Regions from separate parts of the Sporosarcina saromensis genome, predicted to be linked through region 1. Evidence: riboswitches for the same ligand, from Rfam matches in the RefSeq annotation. Region 1 holds a riboswitch; each other region holds the start of a gene.
What was found. A riboswitch is a leader RNA that binds a small molecule or an ion and turns the genes downstream of it on or off. The one in region 1 is predicted to bind S-adenosylmethionine.
Positions count from the first base shown of each region.

Region 2: it holds a riboswitch for S-adenosylmethionine, as region 1 does, so the genes downstream of both, metA (homoserine O-acetyltransferase MetA) here and ACVHUV_RS04680 (bifunctional homocysteine S-methyltransferase/methylenetetrahydrofolate reductase) in region 1, are expected to answer to the same signal.
Region 3: it holds a riboswitch for S-adenosylmethionine, as region 1 does, so the genes downstream of both, metK (methionine adenosyltransferase) here and ACVHUV_RS04680 (bifunctional homocysteine S-methyltransferase/methylenetetrahydrofolate reductase) in region 1, are expected to answer to the same signal.
Region 4: it holds a riboswitch for S-adenosylmethionine, as region 1 does, so the genes downstream of both, ACVHUV_RS02155 (O-acetylhomoserine aminocarboxypropyltransferase/cysteine synthase family protein) here and ACVHUV_RS04680 (bifunctional homocysteine S-methyltransferase/methylenetetrahydrofolate reductase) in region 1, are expected to answer to the same signal.

Region 1 covers NZ_CM142738.1:960,694-968,394, reverse strand. The annotation lists gene ACVHUV_RS04700 (hypothetical protein) at 1-360, opposite strand, end outside; gene bioB (biotin synthase BioB) at 490-1,497, opposite strand; gene ACVHUV_RS04690 (biotin transporter BioY) at 1,494-2,090, opposite strand; gene ACVHUV_RS04685 (hypothetical protein) at 2,220-2,402, opposite strand; SAM riboswitch class I at 3,175-3,281, shown strand; gene ACVHUV_RS04680 (bifunctional homocysteine S-methyltransferase/methylenetetrahydrofolate reductase) at 3,378-5,225, shown strand; gene metH (methionine synthase) at 5,218-7,701, shown strand, end outside.
Region 2 covers NZ_CM142738.1:3,280,869-3,288,569, forward strand. The annotation lists partial or broken gene ACVHUV_RS16735 (DMT family transporter) at 1-211, opposite strand, end outside; gene ACVHUV_RS16740 (DMT family transporter) at 211-561, opposite strand; gene ACVHUV_RS16745 (TetR/AcrR family transcriptional regulator) at 666-1,241, opposite strand; gene ACVHUV_RS16750 (NAD(P)-dependent malic enzyme) at 1,485-2,681, shown strand; gene ACVHUV_RS16755 (DUF421 domain-containing protein) at 2,683-3,393, opposite strand; gene metA (homoserine O-acetyltransferase MetA) at 3,598-4,506, opposite strand; SAM riboswitch class I at 4,577-4,683, opposite strand; gene ACVHUV_RS16765 (YitT family protein) at 4,737-5,594, opposite strand; gene ACVHUV_RS16770 (transcriptional regulator AbrB family protein) at 5,793-6,071, shown strand; gene ACVHUV_RS16775 (glycerophosphodiester phosphodiesterase) at 6,218-6,940, shown strand; gene ACVHUV_RS16780 (thioredoxin family protein) at 7,244-7,561, opposite strand.
Region 3 covers NZ_CM142738.1:1,937,165-1,944,865, forward strand. The annotation lists gene ACVHUV_RS09655 (IS110 family RNA-guided transposase) at 1-597, opposite strand, end outside; gene ACVHUV_RS09660 (hypothetical protein) at 872-1,186, opposite strand; gene pckA (phosphoenolpyruvate carboxykinase (ATP)) at 1,843-3,429, opposite strand; SAM riboswitch class I at 3,603-3,718, shown strand; gene metK (methionine adenosyltransferase) at 4,039-5,244, shown strand; gene ACVHUV_RS09675 (gamma carbonic anhydrase) at 5,558-6,070, opposite strand; gene ACVHUV_RS09680 (alpha/beta hydrolase) at 6,179-6,967, shown strand; gene ACVHUV_RS09685 (histidine phosphatase family protein) at 6,992-7,567, shown strand.
Region 4 covers NZ_CM142738.1:467,529-475,229, reverse strand. The annotation lists gene ACVHUV_RS02195 (aspartate aminotransferase family protein) at 1-849, shown strand, start outside; gene ACVHUV_RS02190 (GNAT family N-acetyltransferase) at 1,272-1,754, shown strand; gene ACVHUV_RS02185 (hypothetical protein) at 1,908-2,330, shown strand; gene ACVHUV_RS02180 (hypothetical protein) at 2,382-2,840, shown strand; gene ACVHUV_RS02175 (hypothetical protein) at 3,104-3,247, shown strand; gene ACVHUV_RS02170 (RNA polymerase sigma factor) at 3,596-4,183, shown strand; gene ACVHUV_RS02165 (DUF4367 domain-containing protein) at 4,170-4,955, shown strand; gene ACVHUV_RS02160 (glycerol-3-phosphate acyltransferase) at 5,199-5,822, opposite strand; SAM riboswitch class I at 6,008-6,123, shown strand; gene ACVHUV_RS02155 (O-acetylhomoserine aminocarboxypropyltransferase/cysteine synthase family protein) at 6,244-7,545, shown strand; gene ACVHUV_RS02150 (homoserine dehydrogenase family protein) at 7,623-7,701, shown strand, end outside.

The DNA.
Region 1 (7,701 bases):
CTCTACCGCTTGAAATTTTTGGTCAGCATTAAAAAGTGGCGCACTCAAAATATACACACTTCCTAACAATGCGCCTACAAATAAGATACCTTTGACAGACCGTTCTTTCCCGGTAGCAAACACTACGCCGGCGAGTGTAGCAACAAGAACGAATGCCCATAACGACGTCCAGTTTCGATCCAAATTCGTTAGGTAATAGACGCCAAAAGTAAGTATGGATAGTAATAACGTTGTAGATAAAATAGCCGTGATACGGTTAAATTGAACTTTATTGGATTCTGAAGATCCACTAGAGATCGGTACAACTATGACCGCAAATGCCACACCTGCAGCGATCGAAAATAGTAATAAATCGATCATAAAACCACTCTCTTCTTTTAATAAATTTGTATGTAAGTTACTATACGAATGAATAGCCATTTCGTTTCATTCGAATGAAAAAAGCTATCTGGAACAGGCAATTTTCTCACCTGTCAGATAGCAAAATAATTAACGTAATTCCACAGCTTCTCTCTTCAACGGTTCCAAATCAATTTCAAAGCCCATATCCTCAAGCATTTGCCGATCACGATCACTCTCTTGACCCGCTGTCGTCAAGTAATCGCCGATGAAAATTGAATTCGCCGGATAGAGACCAAATGGTTGAAGTGATCGTAAATTCACTTCACGTCCACCGGAAATCCGAATCTCTTTTGTCGGGTTGATGAAACGGAATAGACACAACACTTTTAAGCAATAGCGCGGCGTCAATTCGTTCGTCCCTTCAAGCGGCGTCCCATCTACGGCATGCAAGAAGTTGACAGGGATCGAATCTGCGTCCATCGCATGCAAACTTCTCGCCATCGCGAGTACGTCTTCCTTTGTCTCTCGCATACCAACTATGACACCTGAACACGGTGAAATGCCCGCTTCTTTAGCCAACTCTACTGTATTCACGCGGTCGTCATACGTATGCGAAGTTGTAATGCTTTCATGATGCGCTGCGGATGTGTTGATGTTGTGGTTATACCGATCGACACCCGCTTCCTTGAGCCGTTTTGCCTGCTCCGGCTTTAGAATACCGAGACATGCACAAACGGTCATGTCTTGGTGCTTCGCTTTAATTTCCTTAACGGAATCAATGACAATCTCTAGTTCACGGTTTACCGGTCCCCGGCCGCTCGCCACGATGCAATATGTCCCCGCATTGACAGAAGCTGCACGTTCAGCACCAGCCACAATTTCTTCTTGCTTCATCATCGCATACTTTTCAATCGGTGCTTTTGATACGATCGACTGCGCACAATAGCCACAGTTTTCCGGACAGAGCCCTGATTTTGTATTGATAATCATATTTAACTTCACTTTGTTGCCATAATAGTGCTTTCGAATTTTATACGATGCGTGTAAAAGCGGCAATAAGTCTTCATCCGGACTGTTTAAAATGGCCAGCCCTTCCTCATCCGTCAACGTTCCCCCAGCTAACACCCGCTCTGCCCATTCCTCATAATTTGTCACGTCGTACGCCTCACTTTCAATACTTTATACATGCGGTGCCCAAAAATTCCTGCGAGCACAGACAATATAATATCTTTCGGTAGTGGTGGAATCATCCAAGCCCAAGCGACCTTGTATGTAAACACATTAGGAGCAGCCGCCCAAAGTTTATAAGCTGCATACATCCAATTTGTACCGATTAAATAATTGATTGTCATTCCAAAAAGACTAGCGAAAACGTAGCTTCGTAAACTTCCGTTCTTCTCAACAATTTTACCTACCACATACGCAACAAGGATATATGAAAGGATAAAACCAAAAGTTGGCAGTAAAATTGCTCCAAATCCTCCATTGAATTTCGCAAACACAGGTGCTCCAGCTAATCCGACAAACATGTAAACTGTCATAGAAATTGCACCTAAGCGGCTTCCCAGTATGAGTCCTGAGAGAACAGCAAAGAAAGTTTGTAACGTAATCGGCACACCTCCTACGACTAAAAACGGAACAAACGACGTAATATTCGCTCCAATCATCATCAATGCCGCAAACATTCCGCAATAGACGAGGCTTAGAGCACTCATTGTGCTTTTAGGTTTCACTGTAGTTGTTGTCATCGTACACCTCTTATTAGTTAAGTTATCTATTTCAGAATAAAAGTTAACACATTTTGTGTCAACCTATTTTTTATATCAGTTAACCTAAATAAAAAAATCGACGGTTAGTTAACCATCGACTTCACTTCGTTATTGACCATCTTCGCTTTTCGGGAATAAAAAATGTGCTATTACACCACTTAAGATGGCAGCTCCAATTGTAATCCACACACGTGATGTACCTGGTACTTCTTGAAAATTCTTATGTAGCATATACCATGCGATCCCCGCCACTAAAAGCGCAATGGGGACAGCAAACTTAAAAACCCTCACTACCTTCACCTTCCACTCTTTGTTCTACAATCATTCTATCATGATTAGCCAATTTGTCGGATACAAGACTATACAATTTCACTTGTAATTCTTATTAAACATCGAGTTTCCTCTCTAAGCGGACGCGTTTCGCTTGCACACCTTCAATCAAGGAAACTGTGAAGGGGAAGCTTCACCTTAATTTCTTTAATTTCAGAAATTAATGCGGCAGTTTATTTCTTCACTTAGCTCATTCCAGGGTTTTCAGCTCGCGCTGTTCTTGCAGGAAATACCGTAACGAAGTATGACTTATACAAACAAAAGCTTAGCGTTGAGAGCTCACCTTTGTACATCGCCGTCTTCTACAATCCCTGCGAACGTTTTCTAAAGATAAGAGGCAAATAAGTTATCGGTACAAACTAGTTGGCTGGAGTGCAGGCGCCGACTCCTGCGGGGGAATAGCACGAATGGTGAGACCCCGCAGGGAAAGCCGTCACGCAGAACGGCTTTTGCGAGCAAAAGCGTAGCGTTGGGAGCAAAAGCGTAGCGTTGGGAGCAAGGATGCCTTAATTTCTGCAAAGTACGCAGAAATTAAGGCAAATCGAACTCTTCGTTGTTCGATTGGCTCACCCGTGCCCCGCGGAAAGCGTGCGCCGGAACGCAAGCCAACGGGTTCAAAGAAGTCTACTTGTAAAAGTGGTTAATCAACAGACCCGATAAACGAAACCCCTATTGACGGATTGAGTAATTAGCGGTATGATGTGTTAAATTATTCGAACAACTGCATATCATTTTCTTATCTAGAGAAGCTGAGGGACTGGCCCGAAGAAGCTTCAGCAACCAGCCGTTAACGGTCAGGTGCTAATTCCAGCAGGTCTTTCGCGGCCTGGCAGATGAGAAGGTAGCGAGCCATCGCATTTTCAAAGCCTTCTTTTCGAGAAGGCTTTTTTCGTTTTCATACAGGTCTGACTTATTAGAAGAAGGGATGAATTCACAATGAACTTACTTGAGAATCTAAAGAACAATGTATTGGTAGCGGATGGTGCGATGGGAACTGTGCTTTATTCGCACGGAATTGATTTTTGCTATGAAGAATTAAACGTTGAGAAACCTGAAATTATAGAGAAAATCCACCTTGACTATATTGCAGCAGGCGCAGATATCATTCAAACAAATACATATAGCGCAAACGCCCTGAAACTTGCCCGCTACGGTATGGAAAACCGGGTGAAAGAATTTAACGAGGCAGCCATTCAAATTGCGAAACGTGCAGCTGCACAAGGCAACCAATACGTACTTGGGACAATCGGTGGTTTGCGTGGTATCCGAAAAAGTGATGCCTCACTTGCTGACGTATTAGCGATTGTCCGAGAACAGGCAGATACATTATTAGCAGGCGATCCTGATGGCTTGCTGCTCGAAACGTATTACGATTTTGAAGAACTCTCTACAGTTGTTAAAGAACTTCGTAGAATGACGGATCGACCGATTGTGGCACAAGTTTCTATGGATGAACCGGGTGTCTTACAAAACGGCTTGCTGTTGAATGATGCATTGCACCAACTAGAAGCGTTCGGTGCCGATGTTGTCGGCGTCAACTGTCGTTTAGGACCTTACCATACGATCCAAGCATTTGAAAAAGTGACATTGCCTGAACGAGCGTTTCTTTCTGCCGCTCCAAACGCAAGCTTACTCGATGTGGAAGACGGCCGCATTGTCTACGTATCAGAAGCGGATTACTTCGGCCGCGCTGCTGCTCTCCTACGTGAAGAAGGTGTTCGTCTCATCGGCGGGTGCTGCGGAACGACACCAAAACATATTGCTGCAGCCAAAAAACATTTGAGTGGGCTTGCACCTATTACAAAAAAAGTCGTTACCCCTGAAAAACCGATCGTTATTCGGGAAGCGGACCCTGCTAAATACGAACCGTTACATGAAAAAGCAAAAACGACTCGAACTGTCATCGTTGAGCTTGATACGCCAAGACATTTGGAAACCGAACAATATTTCATCGGCGCTAACCAATTATACGATGCAGGTGTAGATGCCGTGACGATGGCGGATAATTCACTTGCCTCTCCACGGATTAGCAATATGGCGATGGGTTCAATTATGAAAATGCAACATAACGTCCGTCCACTTGTTCATCTGACGTGCCGTGATCATAACTTGATCGGTTTGCAATCGCATTTGATGGGGCTTGATGCACTCGGCATCCACGATATTCTAGCTGTCACTGGCGATCCGACGAAAGTTGGCGACTTCCCAGGTGCAACAAGTGTGTATGACGTATCCAGCATGGAGTTGCTACAACTGATTAAGCAATTGAATGAAGGCATTTCATTCACAGGCAAGCCATTACGGAAAAAAGCGAAATTCTCCGTCGCAGCAGCGTTTAACCCGAACGTCCGCGTATTGGACCGGGCCGTTCAACGATTGGAAAAGAAAATTGAGTGTGGAGCGGATTATTTCATTACCCAGCCGGTATATACGAAAGAGAAAATCGTGGACATTTATGAAGCGACAAAACATTTGGAAACCCCAATCTTCATTGGCATTATGCCTTTGACAAATATACGGAATGCAGAATTCCTGCACCACGAAGTGCCAGGGATTAAGTTATCAGAAGACGTGCTCGAGCGGATGAGAGCATGCGGGGATGACCGTGAGAAAGCGACAAGAGAAGGCGTCGCGATTGCCAAAGAACTGATTGATACAGCAGCAGAGCTCTTTAATGGCATTTACATTATTACACCGTTCCTGCGCTACGATATGTCGCTGGAACTGATTCAACATATTAAGGAACTTGACGCAGAGAAAGAGAGGAATGTTGTCCATGCCTAAGCACCTGATCGAAGAACAACTTGAGAAAAGAATACTCCTTTTGGATGGCGCAATGGGCACGATGCTCCAAGCTGAGGATTTGTCTGCTGATGATTTTGGTGGCGAGGAATATGAAGGGTGTAATGAATACTTGAATCTATTGCGCCCCGACATCCTGGATAAGATCCACCGCGGGTATTTGGAAGCGGGGGCAGACGTCATTTGTACGAATACGTTTGGTGGGACCCCTCTTGTTCTAGATGAGTTCAGTCTCGGCCACCGTGCAGTAGAAATTAACAAGAAGGCTGTGGAAATCGCGAAAAAGTGTGCGGTCGATTACTCGACACCTGAGTGGCCGCGTTTCGTCGCCGGAGCGATTGGACCGACAACGAAGACGTTATCCGTCACCGGTGGAATCACTTTTGATAAGCTATCGGAGGATTTCTACGTACAGGCAAAAGCTCTGATTGAGGGTGGCGCAGATCTGTTATTGATGGAAACGAGTCAAGATATGCTGAACGTTAAAGCAGGGACGATTGGCATTAAACGGGCGTTTGATGAAACTGGGATCGAGTTGCCGATCATGATTTCAGGGACAATCGAGCCGATGGGTACGACGCTTGCGGGACAGAGCATTGAAGCATTTTACATTTCCATCGAGCATATTAAGCCGTTATCTGTCGGGTTGAACTGTGCAACTGGCCCTGAATTCATGACAGATCACCTACGTTCGTTATCGGAGCTGGCGACGAGTTTTGTGACGTGTTATCCGAATGCTGGTTTACCTGACGAAGAAGGTCATTACCATGAGTCACCAGAGTCTTTATCACAAAAGCTGAAAGGGTTTGCTGAAAAAGGTTGGTTGAACATGGTAGGTGGGTGTTGTGGTACGACGCCGGATCATATACGGGTATTGCGGGAAACGGTTGATGGATTAACGCCTCGACAAAAACCAGAAGTAACAAGGGATCATGCGGTTTCAGGAATCGAACCATTGCTCTATGACCCGTCTATGCGCCCGTTGTTGATCGGTGAACGGACGAATGTGATTGGTTCACGGAAGTTCAAGCGATTGATTGTCGAGGAAAAATTCGAGGAAGCGTCTGAAATTGCACGTGCCCAAGTACGTGGCGGTGCACATGTACTCGACATTTGTTTGGCAAATCCGGATCGCGATGAGCTGGAGGATATGAAGAAGTTCATGCAGGAAGTCGTAAAGAAGGTGAAAGTTCCGCTCGTCATCGATTCGACAGATGAAAATGTCATCGAAGAAGCGCTGAAGTTTTCACAAGGGAAAGCGATTATTAACTCCATCAACTTGGAGGACGGCGAAGAACGGTTTGATGCGGTCATGCCGCTTGTCAAAAAGTTCGGTGCGGCTGTCGTCGTTGGGACGATCGATGAAATCGGTATGGCGGTCACTCGCGAACGGAAACTTGAAATTGCTGAGCGGTCGTATAATCTGTTAGTGAATAAATGGGGATTGGCACCTGAAGACATCATTTTCGATCCACTCGTCTTCCCTGTCGGTACGGGTGACGAACAATATATCGGTTCAGCGGTTGAGACGATTGAAGGCATCCGGTTAATAAAAGAAAAAATGCCGCGGGCGTTAACGACGCTTGGGGTAAGTAACGTGTCGTTCGGGCTGCCACCGGTTGGGCGTGAGGTTTTGAACGCGGTGTATTTGTATCATTGCACGCAGGCAGGACTCGATTACGCGATTGTTAACACAGAGAAGTTGGAGCGTTATGCGTCCATTCCTGAAGCGGAAATCAAGCTAGCGAATGATCTTTTATTCACGACGACGGATGAGACGTTGGCAGATTTCACGGATTTCTACCGGGATAAGAAAAAGGAGAAGACGGAGGATGATATTCCGAAGACGGTTCCTGAACGTTTAGCGTATTACGTAGTAGAGGGGACGAAAGAAGGGCTCATTCCTGATTTGGAGGCAGCGCTAGAGTTGTATGACACGCCGCTCGATGTGATTAATGGGCCGTTAATGGAAGGAATGGCTGAGGTCGGTCGGTTGTTTAATGATAACCAATTGATTGTTGCTGAGGTGTTGCAAAGTGCCGAGGTGATGAAGGCTTCCGTTTCCTTCTTGGAGCAGTTCATGGAGAAGAAAGAGGACGATTCGGGGAAAGGGAAGATCGTGCTCGCGACGGTCAAAGGGGACGTGCATGATATCGGAAAGAACTTGGTCGATATCATTTTGAGTAATAATGGGTTCAAAGTGATCGATATCGGCATTAAGGTGACGCCTGCGACGTTAATTGACGTCATTCGGAAGGAGAAACCGGATATCATCGGGTTGTCGGGATTGCTTGTAAAATCTGCTCAGCAAATGGTCATTACGGCGCAAGATTTCAAGGCGGCGGGAATTGACACACCGGTGATGGTTGGTGGCGCTGCATTGACAAGAAGATTCACGGAGACGAAGATTGCGCCTGAATATGGAGGACCAGTCATTTATGCCAAAGATGCGATGCAA
Region 2 (7,701 bases), 1.5 Mb from region 1:
ACGGCTCCTGCTGTTCCAATGCCAATCCATACAGCATAGGCCGTGCTCACTTGTAAGTAGTTGAATGACATGTAAAGAAACGCAAATGCTGGCCAAATCCTCCTCCAAATAACAACACATTTTGAAAGCTTTTTTGCTCGTTATATTTATTTAAACCGACAACACCAGCAAATTCACACGCTGCCGCTAATAAAACAAAAAACCAACCCATTACTGAACAATCCCTTTCTTCGCTTTCTTATCTTCCAAGTCATCCGCAAGTTTCAACCCGACAACCCCGACAACTAAAATAAACATGAAAAATATTTTACCGGCACTTAAACTTTCTCCAAAGAAGAAAACATCCATTAGCGCCGTCCCGACAGTTCCAACGGCAGCAAAGATGGCATACACCGTACCCGTCGGTAAATTTTCACAAGCCTTCGCCAAATAATGAAAATCAACAAAAATAAAAAACACAATCGGTAGCCAATGCCACCATTCACTTGCTACGTTAAATCCAAAAATCCAGACCAATTCAAAGAAACTGGTCAATGCTACATAAAGCCATGATTTGTTCATTTCTGTTTCCTCCGTTACGTTATGACTGACTGTCATTCATTTAATAACAAATGATAAATTTTGCCCTGCTGGAGAACGGAAGAAATCGCTCTCCAGCTGTGCAATTAGTCATGAATGGACAAAGCAAAACGTAAAAACTGCTTGACCTCTCTTTTTTGTACGGCAGCCTCGTCCTCTTTGTTTGCATCATACAAGTAAATCTGTTCCGCAGCTGATTCAACAAGACCTATCACTAATTTTGCAGTGCGTGCAGGATCAACAGAATCTCTAATGACTTCATCTTCAATTGCTTGTTCCAAACTCTCGCTGATCCATTCGTAAAACGGTGCATAGACCGTCTCCCATTTTTTTAAATGCTCGGTAGATGCGAGACCGGAATAGATGAGCGCTTGCATTTCGTGATACTCTTCACTCACTTCAAAAATTGCATCGACTAATTGATCGAGTCTGACTGGAAAAGGAGCTGATTTTGAAACTTTAGCCTGAACAATCTCCATTGTTTTCTCGACCATCACTTCTGCAATTGCAGGCATCAGCGACAACTTGGAAGGAAAGTATAAATAAAACGTTCCTTGGGCGATTCCTGCTCTTTTCACAATATCCGAAATTTTAGTCTTCTCGATCCCCTGTTCACTAAAGACCTCAATAGCTGCAGACACGATTCGCTCACGTTTGTCCATTTATTCAACCTCCTTTACGAATGATATGAATGACTGTCATTCATTTTATCATATAAATAGTTTGCATTTCCAGTGCTACTAATAAAATATTTTTTTCACATACTAAATATATATCGAATCATCGTGTAAGCGGTATCATTCACATAATCATTGGATTAAACAGATTTTCACCACTTGCATTTACTGTTTGATGCTGTTAATAATTTTAATTACCCATAAAACAAATAGAACGGAGCGAACTAGATGACGAAAGAATATCATTCCGCATTAGCGATGCATGGACTTCACAAAGGGAAGATGGAAGTTGTTTCAAAAGTCTCCCTAGACAATACGAAGGATTTGAGCTTAGCCTATTCCCCTGGCGTTGCTGAGCCTTGTTTGGAAATCGCAAAAGAACCAACAACTGTGTACGATTATACGATTAAAGGGAATCTCGTTGCAGTCATTACAGATGGAACAGCCGTATTAGGTCTCGGAGATATCGGACCAGAAGCTGCATTGCCTGTAATGGAAGGCAAAGCGCTTCTACTTAAACGTTTTGCCGATGTGGATGCGTTTCCGATTTGCCTCGCAACAAAAGATGTAGAAGAAATTATTCAAACCGTCAAACTGATGAGCCCAACATTCGGTGGCATCAATTTAGAAGACATTTCTGCACCCCGTTGTTTTGAAATTGAACAACGTTTACGTCAAGAATGTGAAATCCCTGTCTTTCATGATGATCAGCATGGAACCGCAATTGTCGTTGCAGCGGGACTGATTAATGCATTCAAACTGACAGGTAAAGACTTAAAAACTGCCAAAATCGTCGTGAACGGTGCAGGCGCAGCAGGAATTGCAATCGTCAAACATCTTTTGACAATCGGGTGCAAGGACATCATTTTATGTGATTCAAAAGGAACAATTTACGAAGGTCGGACAAACGGCATGAATCCGATAAAGAATGAGATGGCAGCACTGACAAACCCAACTGCTGTTAAAGGCAGTTTGGCGGATGCTCTTGCTGGTTCTGATGTCTTCATCGGTGTCTCTGTTGCAGACTTGCTAACAGAAGAAATGATTGCTTCCATGAATGAAGGGCCAGTCCTTTTCGCACTTGCGAATCCAAATCCTGAAATCATGCCAGCACGCGCTAAACAATACGGTGCACGGATTATTGCAACAGGCAGATCCGATTTCCCTAACCAAGTAAATAACGTTCTTGCATTTCCTGGAATTTTCCGTGGAGCGTTGGACGTACGTGCTACGGATATTAATGAGCAGATGAAAATGGCAGCGACCGTTGCAATTGCATCTTTAATTGACGAGAAAGACTTGCACGAAGACTATATTATTCCAGATCCTTTTGATGATCGTGTCGCAAGTGCCGTTGCACAAGCTGTTAGTGAAGCTGCAATTACTACTGGAGTTGCCACGTTACAAGTCACGCCGACTGCGTAATTTATTGACCGGTTCGCTCATCGACATGGAGTGTGCCATCGCCCAGTATTTCAGCATAGAAGACTTGTTCAACTGTCGATATGCCATGATGCTGCAACTCAGCATACAACCATTCTTCTGTCAAATGAAGTTCGGTTAAGTTTTCTTTCATTAACTTTCCGTCAGAAATAATCTCAGTCGGAAGATATTTTGGTTCAGGGCTAGGAGCATTCACATCTTTTCGTGTGGCTGGCTCCTGGCTCGCTTTTTTTAATACACTCAGTTCCCCATTCGTTTCAAGTATCGCATAGTTAACATCGGTCACAGTAAAAATGCCTTGTTCTCGAAGCATCATATTCAGGTCATTCAACGTAAAACGTGCTTTCTTCATGCCTTGTTCACTAATTTTCCCCTTTAAAATAAGGATTGTTGGCTGATCATCTAACAACTTTCGTAAATTCTTTGATTTGATTGTTAAGAAGTTCACAAAAACCGTCAATAAAGCCCACCAAATTAAGGATATACTTCCATTATAAAAATGCGTTTCTGAATTAACGGATATCTCGGCAGCAATCGATCCAATCGTAATACCCGTCACATAATGGAAAAACGTCAATTGTGAGATTTGTTTCTTCCCCATAATCCTTGCAAGAATGAGCAAGATGATAAATGCAGTTGTCGTCCGCAAAAGCATTTCCCAAAACTTCAATTCCAGTAACCCTTCTAATTCCATGTTCTCTTACCTCCTCTGTACACTAGTTTGCAGCAGAAAGAGGGACTTATTCAGAAGAGAAATACGTAATCGAATAGGAATGCAAGTTGTAGAGAAATTTGAAAGCTTTTTATCTTAATTTAATTGCTGTTTTTATTGACTCGAAAAACTCATTGAAGCCAAAAAAGCCAGCATCAGCAACATGTGCCAATGCTAGCTTTACTTTTATTTCCATTCAAATGGTGTCTCTTGATACACATAATAGTTCAGCCAGTTGGAGAACAACAAATGCGTATGCGAACGCCATGTATTCAACGGTTGCTTCGTTGGATCATCGTGCGGGAAATAATTTTCCGGAACATCAATTGCAATGCCTTTTGCAATATCACGCGCATACTCTTCACCAAGCGTACATGCATCATACTCCAAATGCCCTGTCACCATAATATGTTTGCCATCTTTTGAAAGTATGATGAAAGCTCCCGCTTCTTCAGATATAGCCAACAATTGAAGGCGATTGTCCTGTTCAATTTCTTCAATGGATACGGATGTGTAACGAGAATGAGGAGCGGTGAACAAATCGTTGAAGCCACGCGCAAGCTCTACCGTCGGATCCGTCAATGTATGTTCATATACACCCGACAACTTCTTTGGGAGTTCAAATTTATTAATGCCATAATGGTGATAAAGAGCTGCTTGAGCGCCCCAACATATGTGCAAAACGGATGTGACATTCGTGTTGGACCAATCCATGATTTGTTGCAGTTCATCCCAATACGTTACGTCTTCGAATGCAAGATGCTCAATTGGTGCACCCGTAATAATTAGACCGTCATAGCGGCGATTTTTCACATGCTCAAACGTTGTATAAAATGCATCTAAATGCGTTTTACTGACGTTTTTCGATTCATATGTAGCGGTGTTCAAAAAAGATACATTTACTTGTAAGGGTGTGTTTCCTAATAACCGCAATAGTTGCAGTTCAGTTTTCTCTTTTTCAGGCATTAAATTGAGAATGATGATGTTTAATGGACGGATATCTTGAGAAGTAGCTCTCCCTTCATCCATCACAAATATTTTTTCTTCTTTCAACATTTCTCTTGCCGGCAATTGTTCAGGTATATTAATCGGCACGTAAATTCCCCCTATTCATGTAAAAAATCCTCATTCCTAAGATAGGAACGAGGATTTTTAACGGTCTCCGCTCTTATCTCTCAAGATTAACATCTTGTTGGAGGTAGCACCTTCCTGCCGGAGCAGAGGTTGCTGAAGCTTCTCAGGGCCAAATCCCTCAGCTTCTCTTGATAAGAAATATTCATTTGTTGTCCATTATATCATTTTATACAGAATTGTATACTTATTTCTTACAGTCTTACTTTCGCTCTCGAAAAGCCTGTCCCCAAAATTTCAGAAGCATTCAGGAATATGACAAAAGCGCTCGGTTCAGCAGTTTGTAACAACTTTTTCAAATAAACGGCTTCTGATTGTTCCACTACACAGAAAATCATCGTCTTGTCATTGTTTGAAAACCCACCTGTTGATTTTACTTTCGTCAAACCACGGTCGATCTCATTTTGAATGACCGCTTGGATTTTATCTTCATGTTCGGTAATAATGAGCACTAACTTCGTCGGGGAAGTTTGCAATTGCACGAAGTCAATCACCTTGCTTGTAACATAAATAGCCATGAGTGCGTATAAAGCGAGTTCAAAATTAAATACAAATGCTGAAGTGACAACGACAATTCCATCGACAATCAATTGTGAGAAACCGCTTGAAATGCCTGTATACTTTTTCAACAATTGTGCAATTAAAGCGGTGCCGCCAGTCGAGCCATTCCCACGGTACACAATTCCTAACCCAATACCAAGCATGATCCCACCATAAATAGAACTGAGTAGAGGGTTGTCAACGGACAAGTTAATATCATGCGTTAAAAAGATGACAAACGGGACAAAAAACGTACCAACAATCGTTTTCACACTAAATTCTTTTCCTGCAAGCACAAGTCCAAGTACAATTAGTGGGATATTAATGATCCATTGGACAACAGCCGGATTATAGTTGAATAGCTCGTACAATATCGTACTTACCCCAGAAATCCCACCCGCTGCAATACGAGATGGCAACAAAAATATATTAAATGCAAGGCCGACAAAAGTCGCCCCAATAATAATTTGAACATAATCAAAAAACACCGATTTCTTCAATAAAACAGACATACAATCGTTCTCCTTTCTTTACAACGTTTCCTATTTTAACAGAAATCGATGTATAGAATAGTTTTAAAGTTTCCAGATGTGGAATAGTAGAAGTAAGTAAAGATAAGAAAGTATATTCATATTTTTGTATTTTTTCTATTTTACTGGTATACTCATCCATACTGGTATAATAACTATCACGAAGTCAGGGAGGATATTATGCGTAGTTTAGGTATCGTACGGAAAGTTGATCATCTCGGAAGAATTGTGATTCCAAAAGAACTTAGAAGCACCTTACAATTGGAGAAAGGTGCACCGATGGAAATTTTTGTAGACGACGATATGATTATTCTACGAAAATATGTTGTCGATGAGGCGTGTATTGTAACTGGTGATATCACTTCTGAGAATAAACGTTTGTCTAATGGCATGTTCATCAGCCCTAGAGGTGCGGAACTTCTCAAGAAGGAAATTGAAAACAACAATAATTGGAACTGATTCAACACAGAATACATGCATACTAAGCGGGCTGCGGGCTAACCGCCGCCCTTTCTTAATTGCATAAACGAACAACCATTTAGATGCTTTGAAATCTTTATCTATATTACACTTGCTACTCGACTGTAGCGTCGGAGGAAAATACAATGGACATTTTTGCCCACAGAGGAGCTTCCGGGACATTTCCCGAAAATACAATTCCCGCATTTAAAGAAGCAGCTTCCCTGCCGATTCATGGAGTGGAATTTGACGTTCATATGACAGCAGATCATGAATTGGTTGTCATCCATGATGAAAAGATTAATCGAACATCAAATGGTAAGGGCTATGTAAAAGACCTCACTTTAGAAGAATTGCGCACCTTCGATTTCGGAAGCTGGTTCGCTCCCGAATTTACAGGAACGACCATTCCTACATTACGAGAAGTGCTTGAAGTCTTTCAATCAACAGAACACGTGATAAATATTGAATTGAAGTCGGACATCTTTCCCTATGATGGAATGGTTCAAAAAGTAATTGAACTAATTGAAGAATACCAGTTGACAGCTCGCGTCATCCTTTCGTCGTTTGACCATGGTGCTATTCAATTAAGCAAACAACTTGCACCAGCCATTAGAACCGCAACGTTGTTCATGGAAGTACTCGTGAACCCTGTCAACTATATACGAAGCGTCCCAGCAGATGACTTACATATCCTTTTTCCAGCTGCTATTCGCCCTTCCATGCGTGAAGTTTTCGAAAGTGGAATTCCAGTAAGGACGTTTACGGTGAATGATGAACAGTATGCAAAGTACATGCAACAAGTAGGTGTGCAAGCAATTTTCACAGATTATCCTGAAAAAATGTATACATTATTTGCGGAGCAATAATCTGAACGAAATGAACCGCAACAAGTCCCGTTATCGGTTGGCTTGTTGCGGTTTATTCATTCGAGCGGGAGTTAAGACTTGGCTTCGGGCTTGGGGTTGTCTTTATTGTAAACTGGAGAGCAGCTTTAGGAACGAGAGATGATACGTGAGGTACCGGAGTCTGACAAATTGAGAATGTAGGTGCTGAAAACGATCTGATGCAAGTAGACATATTCTACTTACGCGATTCTTATAGTAAAGAAAAGATGGAAATGAATAGCCACATTTCCACCTTTTCATTAGTTAACACATCAAAAATTGGCGTTAGTTTCCTAATTCGTTTAAAAATGCTTCAATTTCTTCTCTCGATTTGCGGTCTTTGCTGACAAAACGACCTGCCTCTTCCCCACTATGGAAAGCAACGAAGCTTGGTATGCCAAAAATGTCGAGTTGCTGGCAAATATCTATGAATTCATCGCGATCGACATAGATGAATTGGTATTCAGGATAATCTGCTTCAATTCCAGGGAGAAGCGGTTCGATGATTCGGCAATCAGGGCACCAATCTGCTGAAAACATGAAAACTGTGCGTTCCTCATTTTTTAATTGTTCAAACTGCTCAACTGACGTTAATTTTTCCATCCTATCCATCTCCTTCTGTAGGTACATTCTCTTATTGAGTATAGCACAACTACATAATCTACCGTAATGCTTCCTTTGAGAAGAACATTCACATTCCTCCACCATCTAACAATCCAAAATCCTCATGAAAAACGTCACTT
Region 3 (7,701 bases), 980 kb from region 1:
TAAACGATTCTTAATGACCGTCTTTGAATGATCCAGTAAAAGTGCAGGATGCGGATAGAGCTGAACAATATTTAAGAACAGAGCTGAACTTGGTGTAATGAGCTTTTCTAATTCCGGGAAGCTAAGATGTAAAATAGAATGCATTCTGCTTTTCAGTAAAATCATTTCTTCATCAATTTCATCGTAATAACGCGTCAAGGCACGCATCTGTTCATAATAATCATCTTGGATATATGTATGTTTACGCGCCGCTTGGAAATGGGTCTTCGCAAGTTCATGGGCATCACTAAGATCTGTTTTATGCCGCCGCATCTTCGCCATCTGTAAATTGGCTTCAAGTGGATTCATGCGGCAATACGCATAGCCAAAATCTTTGAGAAATGTTTCGATAGGTTTTGAATAGACGCCGGTTGCTTCAAACACGATATCTGGTGCCTGGCCATCTACCTTTGTGATCTCTGCCATTCTTTCGTGCAATCGTTCAAATTCAACACGTGTATGATGAAATTCGCCTTCAAATTCACATTGGCGATAACCATCATAAATCGCAATCGTACTTTTTCCTTTACTCACATCTAAAGCTACGACATGTTTCATGTTCATTTCTCCTTCTTGACCAATCATAGAAGCCTCCACACTACCTTATCGATTCCACTTTCTTATACACGATCTCTATGGACCCAACATACTAAACTGATTCATATAAGGGCGTGAAGTTAGCCGGTTTTAAATACGGACTCAAAAGGTCCAAGAGGCTGGTCGGCTTTTCTTCACTTCTACTATAAAAAAATAGTAGCACAAACCATGGCCTTGGTTTGTACTACTAATGTTAGTATGTTTTCTTTCTTCAAATAAGTCTAATGTTATCTAATTAATGATTTGAAACAATTATTTCTCCATTATCAGTACTTATATAGTATAAAACATCGAATAAGTACTCTTTAGCAGGTCCTTCAGCAGAATTTACATGGATTCTATATACTAAAACATCCCGTTCATATTTTATAGAGTATACACTTTGCATCATTGTATTCCAGTCGGAAGAAATTTTAGGTGAGTCGTGTCCATCTAATTTAGCTTGATCTAATGCGATTCGTTCTGCATCCTCTTGTGTAATATTTATAGGATCTTCCCACGCGCTTTTATGGCCAGGAAACCTAGTTGTTTCCTCACTTGTGGCTGACAAATTGCTGCAACCCGTTAAGAACAAGAGACAGATTACACTTGAAAATAAAATCCTTTTGATGAATAACCCTCCCTATTTTTTATGTAGGATGTATCAAACGTCACGGATATTGTTAGGAATCAAATGACTATGATTGATTTGCAATGCTTATCTAGTTATATTTATAAAGTTATGTTAACTTTACCCTATTGTCCATCACAAAACAATATGTATTCAAAGACACAGGCTTGTTTATTGGCTATTTTTAAATAAGAATTCCATCGACTTGGCATCAGTTAAAAATTCAACAGCAGTAAAAAAGCTTCAGAATCCACCATATGAAAATTTCAAAGAACTATTTCAACAGCTCGTCAGTAAATGGAACCTTGCATACAGACGAACAAAAGTGTTGAAACGCGAAATAGCAATCCGTCCTGATGAGATCGCGAGCCATTCGGGAATAAGAGAGAGATGAAACTAGCAGGATGTAAAGATAGAAACAGGGATTAGAATTGTATATCGAATTACAAAGATACAGTGGATATTCTTAGCGTGAATGGGGCCACTGAACAAATCTACGTTAAATTTTAGTTTTACAACTAGTTGAGTTGAGAATTACACTATAACAAACAAAAAATCCAAGGCTCGCAATGAGCACTTGGATTTCAAGGTATCTATTAAGCAGTTGGTCCGCCTTTAAGCGTGATTTCTTCTGAAACGTGACCGAACTTCTTGAAGTTTTCACGGAACAAGTCCGCCAATTCATTTGCTTTTTCGTCGTATGCTGCTGGATCAGCCCAAGCGTTGCGCGGGTTCAACACTTCTGTTGGAACACCTTCGATTGCTTTTGGCATAGCCAAACCGAATACTTCGTTGATTTCGTATTCAACGTCATTCAATTCACCTGCGATTGCAGCGCGAACCATTGTACGTGTGTGTTTTAACGACATACGTTGTCCGACGCCGTAAACGCCACCTGTCCAGCCTGTATTGACGAGGAATACTTGTGCATCGTGTTCGTCAATTTTCTTTCCTAGCATTTCAGCATACACAGTTGCTGGCAATGGTAGGAAAGGAGATCCGAAACAAGTTGAGAATGTCGCTTCTGGTGATGTGACACCACGCTCTGTTCCTGCAAGTTTGGACGTGAAGCCACTTAGGAAGTGGTACATCGCTTGCTCTTTCGTCAATTTAGAGATTGGAGGCAATACGCCGAATGCGTCCGCAGTCAAGAATACGATTGCTTTCGGATGACCAGCGACAGAAGGAGTCACGATGTTTTCAATGTTGTGGATCGGATATGCCGCACGTGTGTTTTCAGTCAGTGAATTATCATCATAGTCTGGTACTCGTGTTTCTTCGTCTACCACTACGTTCTCTAAAACAGAACCAAATTGGATTGCACCAAAGATTTCAGGTTCTTTTTCTTGTGATAAATTGATACATTTCGCGTAACATCCACCTTCGATATTGAATACGCCATTATCTGACCAACCGTGCTCATCATCACCGATCAATTTACGGTGAGCATCTGCTGATAGGGTAGTTTTACCAGTACCTGATAATCCAAAGAATAAAGCTACGTCGCCTTCTTCTCCAACGTTTGCGGAGCAATGCATTGGAAGAATTCCTTGTTCAGGAAGCAAGTAGTTCATAACAGAGAAAATAGATTTTTTCATTTCTCCAGCATATTCTGTGCCACCAATTAACACAATTCGCTTCTCAAGTGATACAATGATAAATGTTTCGGATTTTGTGCCGTCAACAGCAGGATCTGCTTTGAAAGATGGAGCAGCAAGAATCGTAAATTGTGCTTCGTGTGTTTTCAACTCTTCCGCAGTTGGGCGGATGAATAGATTGTGGACAAACAAGTTTTGCCACGCGTATTCATTAATCACTTGAAGTGACAATTGAGAGTCTTTATCTGCACCTGCAAAGCCTTTGAATACGAACAATTCGTCTTTCGTTTTCAAGTGATTTAGTACTTTCGTATATAGGGAATCGAAAATTTCAGATGAGATTGGGCGATTCACTTTGCCCCAATCGATTTTATCTTTTGTTGAAGCTTCTTCTACAATATATTTATCTTCTGGTGAACGGCCAGTGTACTTTCCAGTTTTCGCAGTAATTGCGCCATCTGATGAAAGTTTCGCTTCTCCGCGAGCAGTCGCCTTTTCAACCAATTCCGCCACTGAAGGCTGTACATTGACGTTGTTGCCTGAGAGCAACTCGTTTAGTCCATTTTCAATTTTCGCTGAGATCATAGTATCTTACCGTCCTTTGCATGTAATCCCATCGTGTGGGTTTCATCACATTTCCGTAAATAGTATAACACATTTAGAATAATAATCTATACTAATTAAAAACTCAAGCACTAAACTCAGAAAAGATTTGACAAAATCCAACTTTTTTCGTAGCATAGGTAAATGAACGGATACTCTTATCCCGAGCTGGCGGAGGGACAGGCCCTATGAAGCCCGGCAACCTGCGCGGACATTGTCTGCGAAAAGGTGCCAAACCTGGAGCAAGGTACGATTCCTTGGACGATAAGAGTGAAAGGTGCTGCTTTTGAAATCATGCCTTTCCTCATGTATTTACGTGAGCGAAGGGCTTTTTATATTTATTTAGCTTTATGTCAATGATTGTAGAGGGAGAGACGTGTAAGACGGTCAACGAACCTCTAACTGGCGTTTGAAATGTTTACTAAATAAATATAAGCCTACGGCGGAAGTCAAAATTTGCCGTGGCCTAATCGATTTTATATGCCCTTAATCCTTGTGTATGTTGACGTCGACTCTCTTCAGGCGTGGAACAAAACTGGGACAAATAGAGTACCGTATCAATATTTGCAAGCTGTTAAGGAGGAAATTACATTGACTAATCGCCGTTTGTTTACATCAGAATCGGTAACTGAAGGACATCCTGACAAAATGTGTGACCAAATCTCGGATGCCATTTTGGATGCAATCCTTGAAGAAGACCCGAATGCACGTGTTGCGTGTGAAACGACCATTACAACTGGTCTCGTGCTCGTCATTGGGGAAATTACTACAACAACGTATGTGGATATTCCAAAAGTTGTTCGTGATACTGTGAAGGAAATTGGGTACACACGTGCTAAATTTGGTTTCGATTGGGAGACATCTTCCGTCTTGACATCGATCGATGAACAGTCACCGGATATTGCAGCAAGTGTCGACCAAGCACTTGAAGCGCGTGAAGGAACAATGACAGATGAGGAACTCGAAGCAATTGGAGCAGGGGACCAAGGATTGATGTTCGGTTTTGCGTGTAATGAAACACCTGAACTCATGCCGTTGCCAATTAGTTTATCCCATAAACTTTCACGTAGACTAGCGTACGTGCGTAAAGAAGAGATTCTTTCCTATTTACGTCCGGACGGTAAAACGCAAGTGACCGTTGAGTATGACGAAAACGACAAACCAGTTCGCATCGATACAATTGTTATCTCAACACAACATCACCCGGATACGCCACTTGCACAAATACAAAAAGAAATAAAAGAGCATGTTATTCTGCCAGTCGTCCCTGCGGAATTGTTAGATGATGAAACAAAATACTTCATTAATCCATCTGGCCGTTTCGTTATCGGTGGACCTCAAGGGGACGCTGGTCTAACAGGACGGAAAATCATCGTTGATACGTATGGCGGCTACGCCCGTCATGGTGGCGGTGCGTTTTCAGGGAAAGACGCGACAAAAGTGGACCGCTCTGCATCTTACGCGGCACGCTATGTGGCAAAAAATATCGTAGCAGCAGGATTGGCTGAACGTTGTGAAGTTCAATTAGCATATGCAATTGGTGTTGCTAAGCCAGTATCCATTTCCATCGATACATTCGGCACAGGAAAAGTCGCTGAAAGCAAGCTCGTTGAAATTGTTCGAGAATTGTTCGACCTTCGTCCAGCAGGCATCATTAAAATGCTTGACCTTCGTCGTCCAATCTACAAACAGACAGCTGCTTATGGACATTTTGGGCGTACGGATATCGAATTGCCATGGGAACAAACAGATAAAGCGGCTGCGTTAGTGGAAAAAGCTGGCGTTGTCACGCAATAAGTATCTACAAACCGGGAAGCATCCTTGCTTCTCGGTTTTTTTGGCTACAGTGGACACCGTAATAGTAGGAAACTATTCCATTAGCAAAGCGTCTAAATCTATAAGTCGGAGGAGGGAGAGGGGTGTAGTTGGCTATGAGCATCTTATTATTAGTGGTCATTGGCGGCATAGCACTAGTTAGCGTAGCAGCGATTATCATCCTATTAGTAGCAGTTAAGAAATAAAGGTGCAGCTCGAGTGAGCAGCACCTGTTTCAGTCTTAAATGGTATTTTTAATGTTACAAGCTATCACAATTCGTCTCTAACGACCCGTTTACTTTTGCATTTGCTTATATATTTGCCCTTTTTCGATGTAACTGTTGACAACGCGTTCCATTTCTTTGCGATCCTCTTCATTTAAATCGCGGACAACTTTGGCAGGAGACCCTAATGCAAGGCAACCAGGTGGGATTTTCTTACCCGGAGGAACAAGCGCTCCTGCGCCGATAAAGGCACCTTCACCAATTTCAGCACCATCGAGAATAATGGAACCCATTCCAATGAGCGCTCCTTTTCGAATAATACAGCTATGTAATAATGCTTTATGGCCAACTGTTACATCGTCTTCAATGAGTAGTGTCTTCCCTGGACTTTGATGAAGACAACTGAGGTCTTGAATGCTAACTCGTTCACCAATAATTGTTGGCGCAACATCACCACGAATGACCGTATTAAACCAAATCGAACTGTTTGCGCCAATCGTGACATCCCCTGTAATTGTCGCGTATTCTGCCACATAGACAGAAGGATCGATTTGTGGTGACTTTCCATTGTATGGATAAATCATCAACATCTCCTCTTTCCTTAAAATCGTGTATAATTTATCGTATCATAAATCCTTTCCGTACAAAAAGGGAATCTCTTTCTTGTAGCGAAAGGAACGGAGGTGAGACACATGTGGAAATGGGAAGCGGAAGGACAGCCAAAAGCAGTCGTCGTCATTGTCCATAGTGCATATGAACATCATAGGAGGTATGCATGGCTCATTCAAAAGCTGCGTAATGGCGGTTTTCATGTTGTCACGACTGACTTGCCTGGACATGGTGCCGAAAGTGGAAGAAAGACACATGATGAATCGTTTGCTTCTTACATAGAGCACGTTAAGAAATTAATAGAAGTAGCATTGCAAGACAATTTGCCTCTTTTTGTAGTAGGGCATGGTCTCGGTGCAACATTGGTTATGGACATTTTGCAAAAAGAAAAACTGGAATGTGCGGGCGTAATCCTCAGTTCACCATGGCTAGCACTGTCCCATCAACCCCCGAGACTTTCAGGGATGTTAACAAAGTTGTCGAGCTCCATGAAAGTGAAGCATGACGTGACGATTGAATTGTTGACGCGCAACTATGATATGTATGTCGAGTTTCAAAATGATAGGCATTATAGTTCCACAGTTGTTGCTTCTTGGTACCGTGAGCTGCAAGCGATGATGAAGTCTATTAATATTCATGAGGACACGATCTTTAACGTCCCCGTCTTACTGCAAACAGGCGGCAATGACAAACTTACAGAAACGGCGTTTGCTAAGAAGTGGTTACTAAAACAACAACTAACCGAGTTTCAATATAAACAATGGAAGCATCTCTACCATGATTTGTATCAAGAGCCTGAACGGGAAGAAGTTTACTTGTACACCGAATCGTTCATGAATAATGTTCTCCGTTCACTCGGCTATATCGTGTAGTACAATGACAAGAGGGGGATTTGTATGACAATTATTGGATTTGTAAGACATGGTGTAACAGCTTGGAATAAGGAAGGAAGGGCACAAGGGAGCTCTGATATCCCGTTAGACGAAGAGGGATTTGAGATGGCAGCGCGTGTTGCTGACCGTTTGGCGGATGAACAATGGGACGTCATCTATTCAAGCCAGCAACTTCGAGCAAAGCAAACTGCTGAAGTCATTGCACAGAAAATGGGGAATGTGGACGTTCGGATTGATCCTCGCCTCCGTGAAGTGGGAGGCGGAAAGATTGAAGGGACGACAGAAGCAGAACGGATTGAAAAGTGGGGAGAAGGCTGGAGACTACTCGATATGGGTTTTGAACCTGCCGAATTAATTCTTGCAAGAGGTACGGAATGCTTAACGGAAATCCAACAACAACACAAAGGAAAAAGAGTGTTAGTTGTTAGTCATGGCAGTTTCATAAAGCGAATGGTCCAAGCACTTGTCCCTAATCCTGCCTATGAAAAAAGTTTAGCGAATACATCACTAACGGTAATTGAACTAGCGGATGATGAAAACCGGTGTGAACTGTTCAATTGTACAAAACATTTATCGTAATTAATTGACTGTTAGACAAGCATGAGCTACGCGTCAACGGGTACTTGGTCAATGCACCTCTAGTCATGCTAAAAAGAGAGCAAGTTGTTTCATCGATAAACATAGAATAAGAGAACGAACCGATACGTTTTCCA
Region 4 (7,701 bases), 490 kb from region 1:
CCATTGGCACCAGGGTTCCTGCATATCGCTCCGCCCGATAACTATCGCCGTCCAGCGGGCCAGTCGGTAGAGGAATACAATATCCAACGTGCACAAGAATTTGAAGAGAAAATCATTTGGGAGCAAAAAGAGACGATTGCCGGGATTATTATGGAGCCACTTATTACAGGTGGCGGGATCTTAATTCCCCATCCGGTCTATGTTGAGAAAGTCCAGGAGATTTGCAACCGACATGGTGTGCTACTCATTATCGACGAAGTCATTTGTGGATTCGGACGCACAGGGAAAATGTTCGGGCATCAGCATTTTAACTGCAAACCGGATATTGTAACAATGGCGAAGGGATTAACGAGCGCTTATTTGCCGCTTTCGATTACTGCCATTCGCAAAGACATTTATGAAAAGTTCGATACAGGGGAAGACAACAGCCATTTCCGCCACGTCAATACATTTGGTGGAAACCCTGCTGCCTGTGCGCTTGCGCTGAAGAACATTGAAATTATCGAGCGTGAGCACCTCGTTGACCGTTCAGCAGAGTTAGGGGAAAGACTACTCAAAGAACTGGCGGAGTTGAGTGACCATCCGCACGTTGGGGATATCCGAGGTTTAGGATTCCTACTCGGCATTGAAATTGTTGAGAATAAAGAAACGAAAGAGCCCGCAACGAATGCCCGCATGGCTAAAATCATGGGTGATTGCAAAGCAAATGGCCTGATCGTTGGCAAGAATGGTGACACGGTAGCAGGCTATAACAACATCATGGCGTTGAGCCCGCCGTTATCGTGTACGAATGAGGATTTTGAGTTTATCGTCGCTGTTTTGAAGAAAGTGTTTAATGAGAATAAATGATTGCTGTCCCGGTGCTCTGTAGTGAGAGTGCTGGGGTTTTTTTGTGTGGGTAAAACAGTGTATCCAATTATTTCTTGGGAATAAATGATAATTAGTCGCTTTACTTTAGAGTTGCTATTATAATAGAAATATTCAGATGTATTAAAAGGAAGTATGGTTCAATAATTGGGAGATTCGTTGGGGGTATGATTGATTGTAGAAGTTGAAGAGTTTCTGGTAGCCTTGCAACACTCGTTGAACTTGTTATGGGAAATGTAAAGGAATTGATTAGCTGCAGCCTAATTGCCGCCTTGTCACACAATGAAGAAGGGACATATCTAACAAATTCTTCTGGAAAAAACCTTCCGAGGTGCATGCAGGACGGAACGTTTGCGAGTAAACTACTTTAATTACGGGAGGAGCCTATCATTAAGCAAGAAACGATGTCGATACGTAAATTGTGCATGGATGATTTTGTGCACGTTTTGAATTGGAGCAAGGATGCCACATTTTGTGCAGCTAATGGGTGGGTGCAAAATAGAAGTGAAGAGGAATTATATAACTGGTGGTTCCATTGTGTAAACAATAATGCTGTAGATTTTATCCGCTTGGGAATTGATCTCGGGGAACGGTTAGTTGGTTACGTAGACTTGGCTGGTATTCACAATGATTGTGCTGAAATCGGCATTGCGATAGGTGAACGTACTTTATGGGGGCAAGGAATTGGCGGCGAAGCCGTTCGTTGTCTGATGAAGTATGCCCGTGAAACGTTAGGAATCACCGTGTTTAAAGCGGAAACGAACGAGGAAAATGCGCGGGCTAGAAACATGCTTCAAAAACTCGGGTTTGTAGAAGCGAGTAGATACGGATTAGAACATTATATGGGGAAGGACAGCCAACTCATACAATATCAATATGTAATTTGAATAGAGTAGTGCAAGGATGTGGTTTCTGAAGAACAGACGTTGCTAGGGTGTCTGAATGAAGTGATCGCGGTGGCTTATTTGTGCCGAAAACAATTTGGTAAGACACAGTGATTTATTAGTAAAATGAAAAAATCTTTTTGAGGAGGAGAGTTGTTGAAAAAGCTTGTCGGTTTGTTCATCGTTACTTGGTTGGTGCTTGTAGGTTGTACGAATGACGATGCTGCCAAGTGGGAAGTCAGCCCAACATTTACGGTTGATGATAAAACTTTTTACGGGACGGAAGGAAAGTTTGGGATGATTAAGGCAAATGGTGAGGTGGATGAATCTGCATTCCCAGCAGGTAAGGGTAGGTTCTACGAGGTACACTTTTTAGATAGTGACAAATCTTATGATGGAGAAAAATACAAGATGGTCGCCACGCATAAAGAGAGCGGCGAGACTGTTAAATTGTATGAATGGGACATTGTAAACAAACAGAGTGGTGCCAAATTTGCGTTAGATGAAGCGGGACTTTGGAATATTGAAGTGGAAATTGATGGGGAACCGTTGACGAATTTTGTAGTGAAAGCAGAATGATTTTAAGAATATTAGGCTTGTAAGGGAGCTTTAAGAAGGTAGGGAAGAGGATTGAAAAAAGGATTTTTATTGCTATTCGTAACCTATGTACTTGCGCTATTCGTAAACTTTATGCCATCCATAAAGTATCCGGATGGAACGATTGGTGTATTACATGTAGCGGCCACTGTTTTGTTTCTAGGGGCTTTGCTGTTCGTTCTCGTAAAATTAGCTAATCACTCGGGTACGTCAATGAAGAGGATGAAAGTGTTGTTCGCAGTGGGCGTTCTATCAGGTCTAGCTGTTTATGGAATTCACATACTTGAAAGCAGCGGGGTGAACAATGCTGTGCTGGACATTATGCTATCCGTTCAATACCCTTTGTATGTGCTTTTCATTACACCGTTATTTGGATTGAATGTCATCATGAATGCTGATTATGGTGTTTTTTCGGTGATCATGTCAGTTGTGTACATGCTTGCTTTCATTTCCACGATGAGATTGAAAAAGGCGCCGGTAGGAAGTGTGTAGGTGGGTGTGAGCTTTTGTTGAAAAATCCAAGTGCCGTTCGTAGTGACGGTTGCTTGGATTTTTTGTGTTGGAGAAAGGGAATGAGGTGTTAGTGGATTTTTATTTCCAATAACTGGACGAGTGGTCATAACTTGAGGTTAAGCGGTGATAACATGCGATAAGCGGTGATAAACACTGTTTAAGCGTTGATAACGGAAAATGGCAAGTTAGAGTAGGGCGTTTTATGATGAAAATCATGTGGAAAATGGAGAATCGGTGATAAAATGGTTAGAATCGGTGATAACACCCTCCGAATCGGTGATAAAGTGTCCCGAATCGGTGATAACGCCCTCAGAATCGGTGATAAGCCCATTCGAATCGGTGATAACACTGCAGAACTTGTTGCACACCTCAAATCAAACCGTTAATTTGTCAAAGGCATTCTGCGCGACATGTAAGGCTATCTACTTTGATGTATCCGCGAAGACGAATAGTCGCTAAAGCAGGAAACGGACATGGAAACGTGGCGTAAACCATGCACTTATTTCCATTAACTGGGTGAGTGGTGATAACTTGAGGTTAAGCGGCGATAAATGTCTATTGAGCGGTGATAACGGAAAAAGACGAGTTGGAGTAGATCATTTTAGTATGAAAAATAAGTGTGAAATGTCTGGAATTAAATGAATGACCATTCAATATTTCTGCTATTCCTCATCACTTTTTTGCGGTATAGTGGAAAATGAGGAATTTTGGGTAGAGATAGAGGGGTGAATCATTTGTTGAAAAAGATGTTTCAGAGAGAACGACCGACGACACCCGAAGTGGAGAAAATTATTTTTGAGAAATATTATAAACGTGTTTATCATACAGCTTATTTCATTGTAAAAGATCCGGATTTGGCGCAAGATATTGTACAGGAAAGTTTTTTAAAGGCGTTCAGGCATATGGATAGGGTGCACGAAATTGAGAAGATTGGCGCTTGGCTGGCGACGATTACGACGAGAACTGCAATTGATCATTTAAGAAAAATGAAAAGATGGAATGATTTCGCTGCAGATGACGTCTTACTTAGTAAGGAGCTGTCTAGTGCAGAAGTCAATGAGTCATCCATTGTGGAGATAGCAGCTGAAAAGAAGTTGGTGAAGGAGGTTGTGTGGAGAGAGATTGAACGATTGACGCCTGCTCACAAAGAGGTTTTGTATCTTTATTACTATGAAGATTTGACGTATGAAGAGATTTCGGAGATGTTGGGCGTGAAGTTGGCAACTGTCAAAACACGTGTACACCGAGCGAAGTTGAAGTTGAAAGAGACATTGGAACAGCAAACGGAACTGATGGAGGTGGTGTTAAATGTCAAAAGCTGAAAAGCGTGAATTGGATCACATCATCCGTGAAGTATTGCAAAAGCAGATGGATCAAAATCCAGGTCCGAACATTCCTGTTGAAGAAGCATGGAATCAATTCGAAGCGAGAAGAAAAAATTCGAAAAAAGAACGTAAGCCTGGACGGAAAAAGATATATGGCAGCACCTTACTCATTATGGCGGCAGCTTGTCTTCTCTTTTTCGCCGTTGGCACACCTCAACAAGGAGCAGCATTCAACAATTGGTTAGTATTCTATCAAAAGATTCAAGGATCGGTTGTTCAAATTTTCGGTGGCAATACAGAGCGCATAGCTGATGAGGGTGCGCCGCCACCTTCGACCGAGATGGAAGATATGGGTTACCAAGTGATGGATATTGAATATGTGACCGAACAGCTGAGTTTGGAAGAAGCACAATCGCTCACAGCTTTTAACATCAAGTCGCCGATTGTACCCGCTTCTTTTGAATTGACAAGTGTAACGGTCGTTCGTCCTGAAAATCAGCTTAGTACAGATATTACGTTAAATTTTGTAGGCATGGGTAAACAATTGTCCATACATCAGAAATTGCTCGATGGGGAGTTTGGGTTTGGTTTGTCTGCCGATAGTATGGATACAAAAGTAAAGGAATTAGTTATTAATGAACGGCAAGCAAATTTGATTACGTTTAAAAATGGCGTCCGCCAATTAATTTGGACGACGCCAAGCCGTTATTACAGTATCGAAGGGAATTTGGAAGAAGCTGAGCTCATTGCAATAGCGGAATCGATGTAAAGATCCGTATATGAAAAAGGGATATCATATGCGTTTTACGATTGCTTTTGCATGGTGGGTATATTGTATTCAATTTATTGGCATGACAAAGCTTTCGAGATCTTCATACCCATAGCCACGGGTGCAATACTAAACGATGAGCTCACTGGAATTTCTCGTTTGATTTGATTAAAAAATAATATAAACCCGTATGAAAACAAGTTCAGGTTACTTGGCTTCATACGGGTTTTATAGATGGATTGTTCACTTCTTTTTAAAAACGGCTCGTATCCTTGGCTCGGTACCATTGCGAATCCGTTGAATGTTTTCACTGTGTTTCCAAATAGCCATTACAAAGAGGAGGACGGCGATAACAATTGGCCAGACGCCGACCATCCAGATGGCAGCTGCGAGAAATGTTCCGTATAGCATGAGGACGCCATACACAAGAATATCTGTGAGCAATGCGACGATTATGAATAAAACAAGTCCTGCAAGCCCGAATCGCCAGTCAAGAGCAAATAACACTCCGATAATGGTAGCGGTCCCTTTCCCGCCATTAAACTTCATATGAAACGGAAAATTGTGGCCGAAAACGACTGCCACACCTACCAAAAATAATAGGGCAGTTAATGACTCGACTGAAAAACCTACACGCTCGGCAATAAAGCGCACGGCAAGGATTGCCAAAATTCCTTTGCCGATATCAATAATTGCGACAAGTGCGCCAAACCGTTTGCCTAATACGATTGTAGCATTCGAGGCACCTGCATTTTTCACACCGGATTCTTTTAGATTAACCCCAGAAAACCATTGCGCTACCGTTGAGCCATGTAGGCAACCGATCAAATATCCAAATACTATGATGCCGATAATCCATATTGTCATAGGAATTCCTCCAAATAAAAAATAGACGTACACACTAGAAAGGTAAGTCGTTGTTAGTAAAATAACATACCCCTATCATAACACTCAGTGTAAATACAAGGTTCAGAAAAATTCTATAAAACTACTTGACATTGAAAAAAAAGAAGCCTATACTGTAGCACAAGATGAAAAACTGAATACCCATACTCTTATCAAGAGCGGCGGAGGGACTAGGCCCTGCGATGCCCGGCAACCGGCAAGTGATGAACTTGCAAAGGTGCTACTTCCTACAGATTCGTGCGAACGGACTGAAAGATAAGGGGAGGAATAAGCGTAAGCGTAACCCTCTTCTTAGCGAAAGGGGTTATTTTTTTATTCCTAAAACCCCATCGCCTCCGCATCGAACTCATTCATCTTAAAAAAACTTTTGGAGGTAATGACAATGACGAACAACTCACTTCAACCTGAAACTCTTCTTTTACACGGTGGCCAAAAGCCGGATCCTCACACAGGTTCACGCGCAGTGCCGATTCACCGTACAACCGCTTTTGTTTTCCGCGATACTGAACACGCCCAAAACCTTTTTGGCTTGCAAGAAGCAGGCAATATTTACACGCGCATTACAAATCCGACGGTCTCTGTTTTTGAAGAACGCGTCGCTTTACTTGAAGGAGGCACTGCTGCAGTTGCGCTCTCTTCAGGAATGGCAGCTATTGCATTTTCCATTTTAAATATTGCAGGCGCAGGAGATGAAATTGTTGCAGCAAGCAATTTATATGGTGGTACGTATAATTTATTCGCCGTGACACTCCCTCGTTACGGAATTACTGTGAAATTTGTTGATGCTGCGGATCCTGAGAACTTCCGCGCGGCCATCTCGGATAAAACGAAAGCCATTTTTGCTGAAACAATTGGAAATCCGAGCCTACAGGTGCTCGACATTGAAGCGGTCGCAAACATTGCCCATGAAAACGAAATTCCGTTCCTCATCGATAACACATTTGCATCCCCATACGGATCAAATCCAATCGAATTTGGTGCAGACGTAGTCATTCATTCCGCGACAAAATGGATTGGCGGACATGGTACAACAATTGGTGGTGTCGTCGTAGATGCAGGTAAATTCGACTGGACACGAGGCAAGTTCCCAGGTTTCACAGAACCGGATGGTACTTACAATGGTCTACGTTATGGTATTGATGCAGCAGCTGCAGCGTTTGCGACAAAGCTTCGTGTGCAATTGTTACGTGATTTCGGACCTTGCTTAGATGCGGATAGTGCATTCAACTTCCTGCAAGGTCTAGAAACTTTGCACTTAAGAATTCCGCGTCATAACGAAAATGCGCAAAAAGTTGCCGCGTTCTTACAGGCTCATCCGTCTGTTGAATGGGTGACATATGCAGGCCTTGAAAACCATCCGACACATGAGAATGCGAAGAAATACTTGAAGAATGGATTCTTCGGCTCAATTATTGTTTTCGGCATCAAAGGCGGGCGTGAAGCAGGTCGTAAAGTGATTGACAACATTACCCTTTGGTCTCATGTGGCGAATGTGGGTGATGCAAAATCTCTCATTATCCATCCGGCTTCTACGACGCATCAGCAACTCTCTGCAGAGGACTTGAAAAATTCAGGTGTGCCTGAAGAGTTGATTCGCCTATCGGTTGGTCTTGAATCACCTGAAGACATTATTGCTGATCTTGAACAGGCAATTGCAAAAGCGGTACCTGTGACGCAGCGATAAGGGGGAGGTCTCCTTTTCTTTAGTACATGACAAGGAAAAGAGGCTACAGCAGCGAAAGATTATAGGGAGGTGGCGGCATGCCGTCAATAAAAGCCGCTATAATCGGCTTCGGAACTGTCGGAGAAGGCGTTTATAAGATCGTAAACGAAAAAAGGC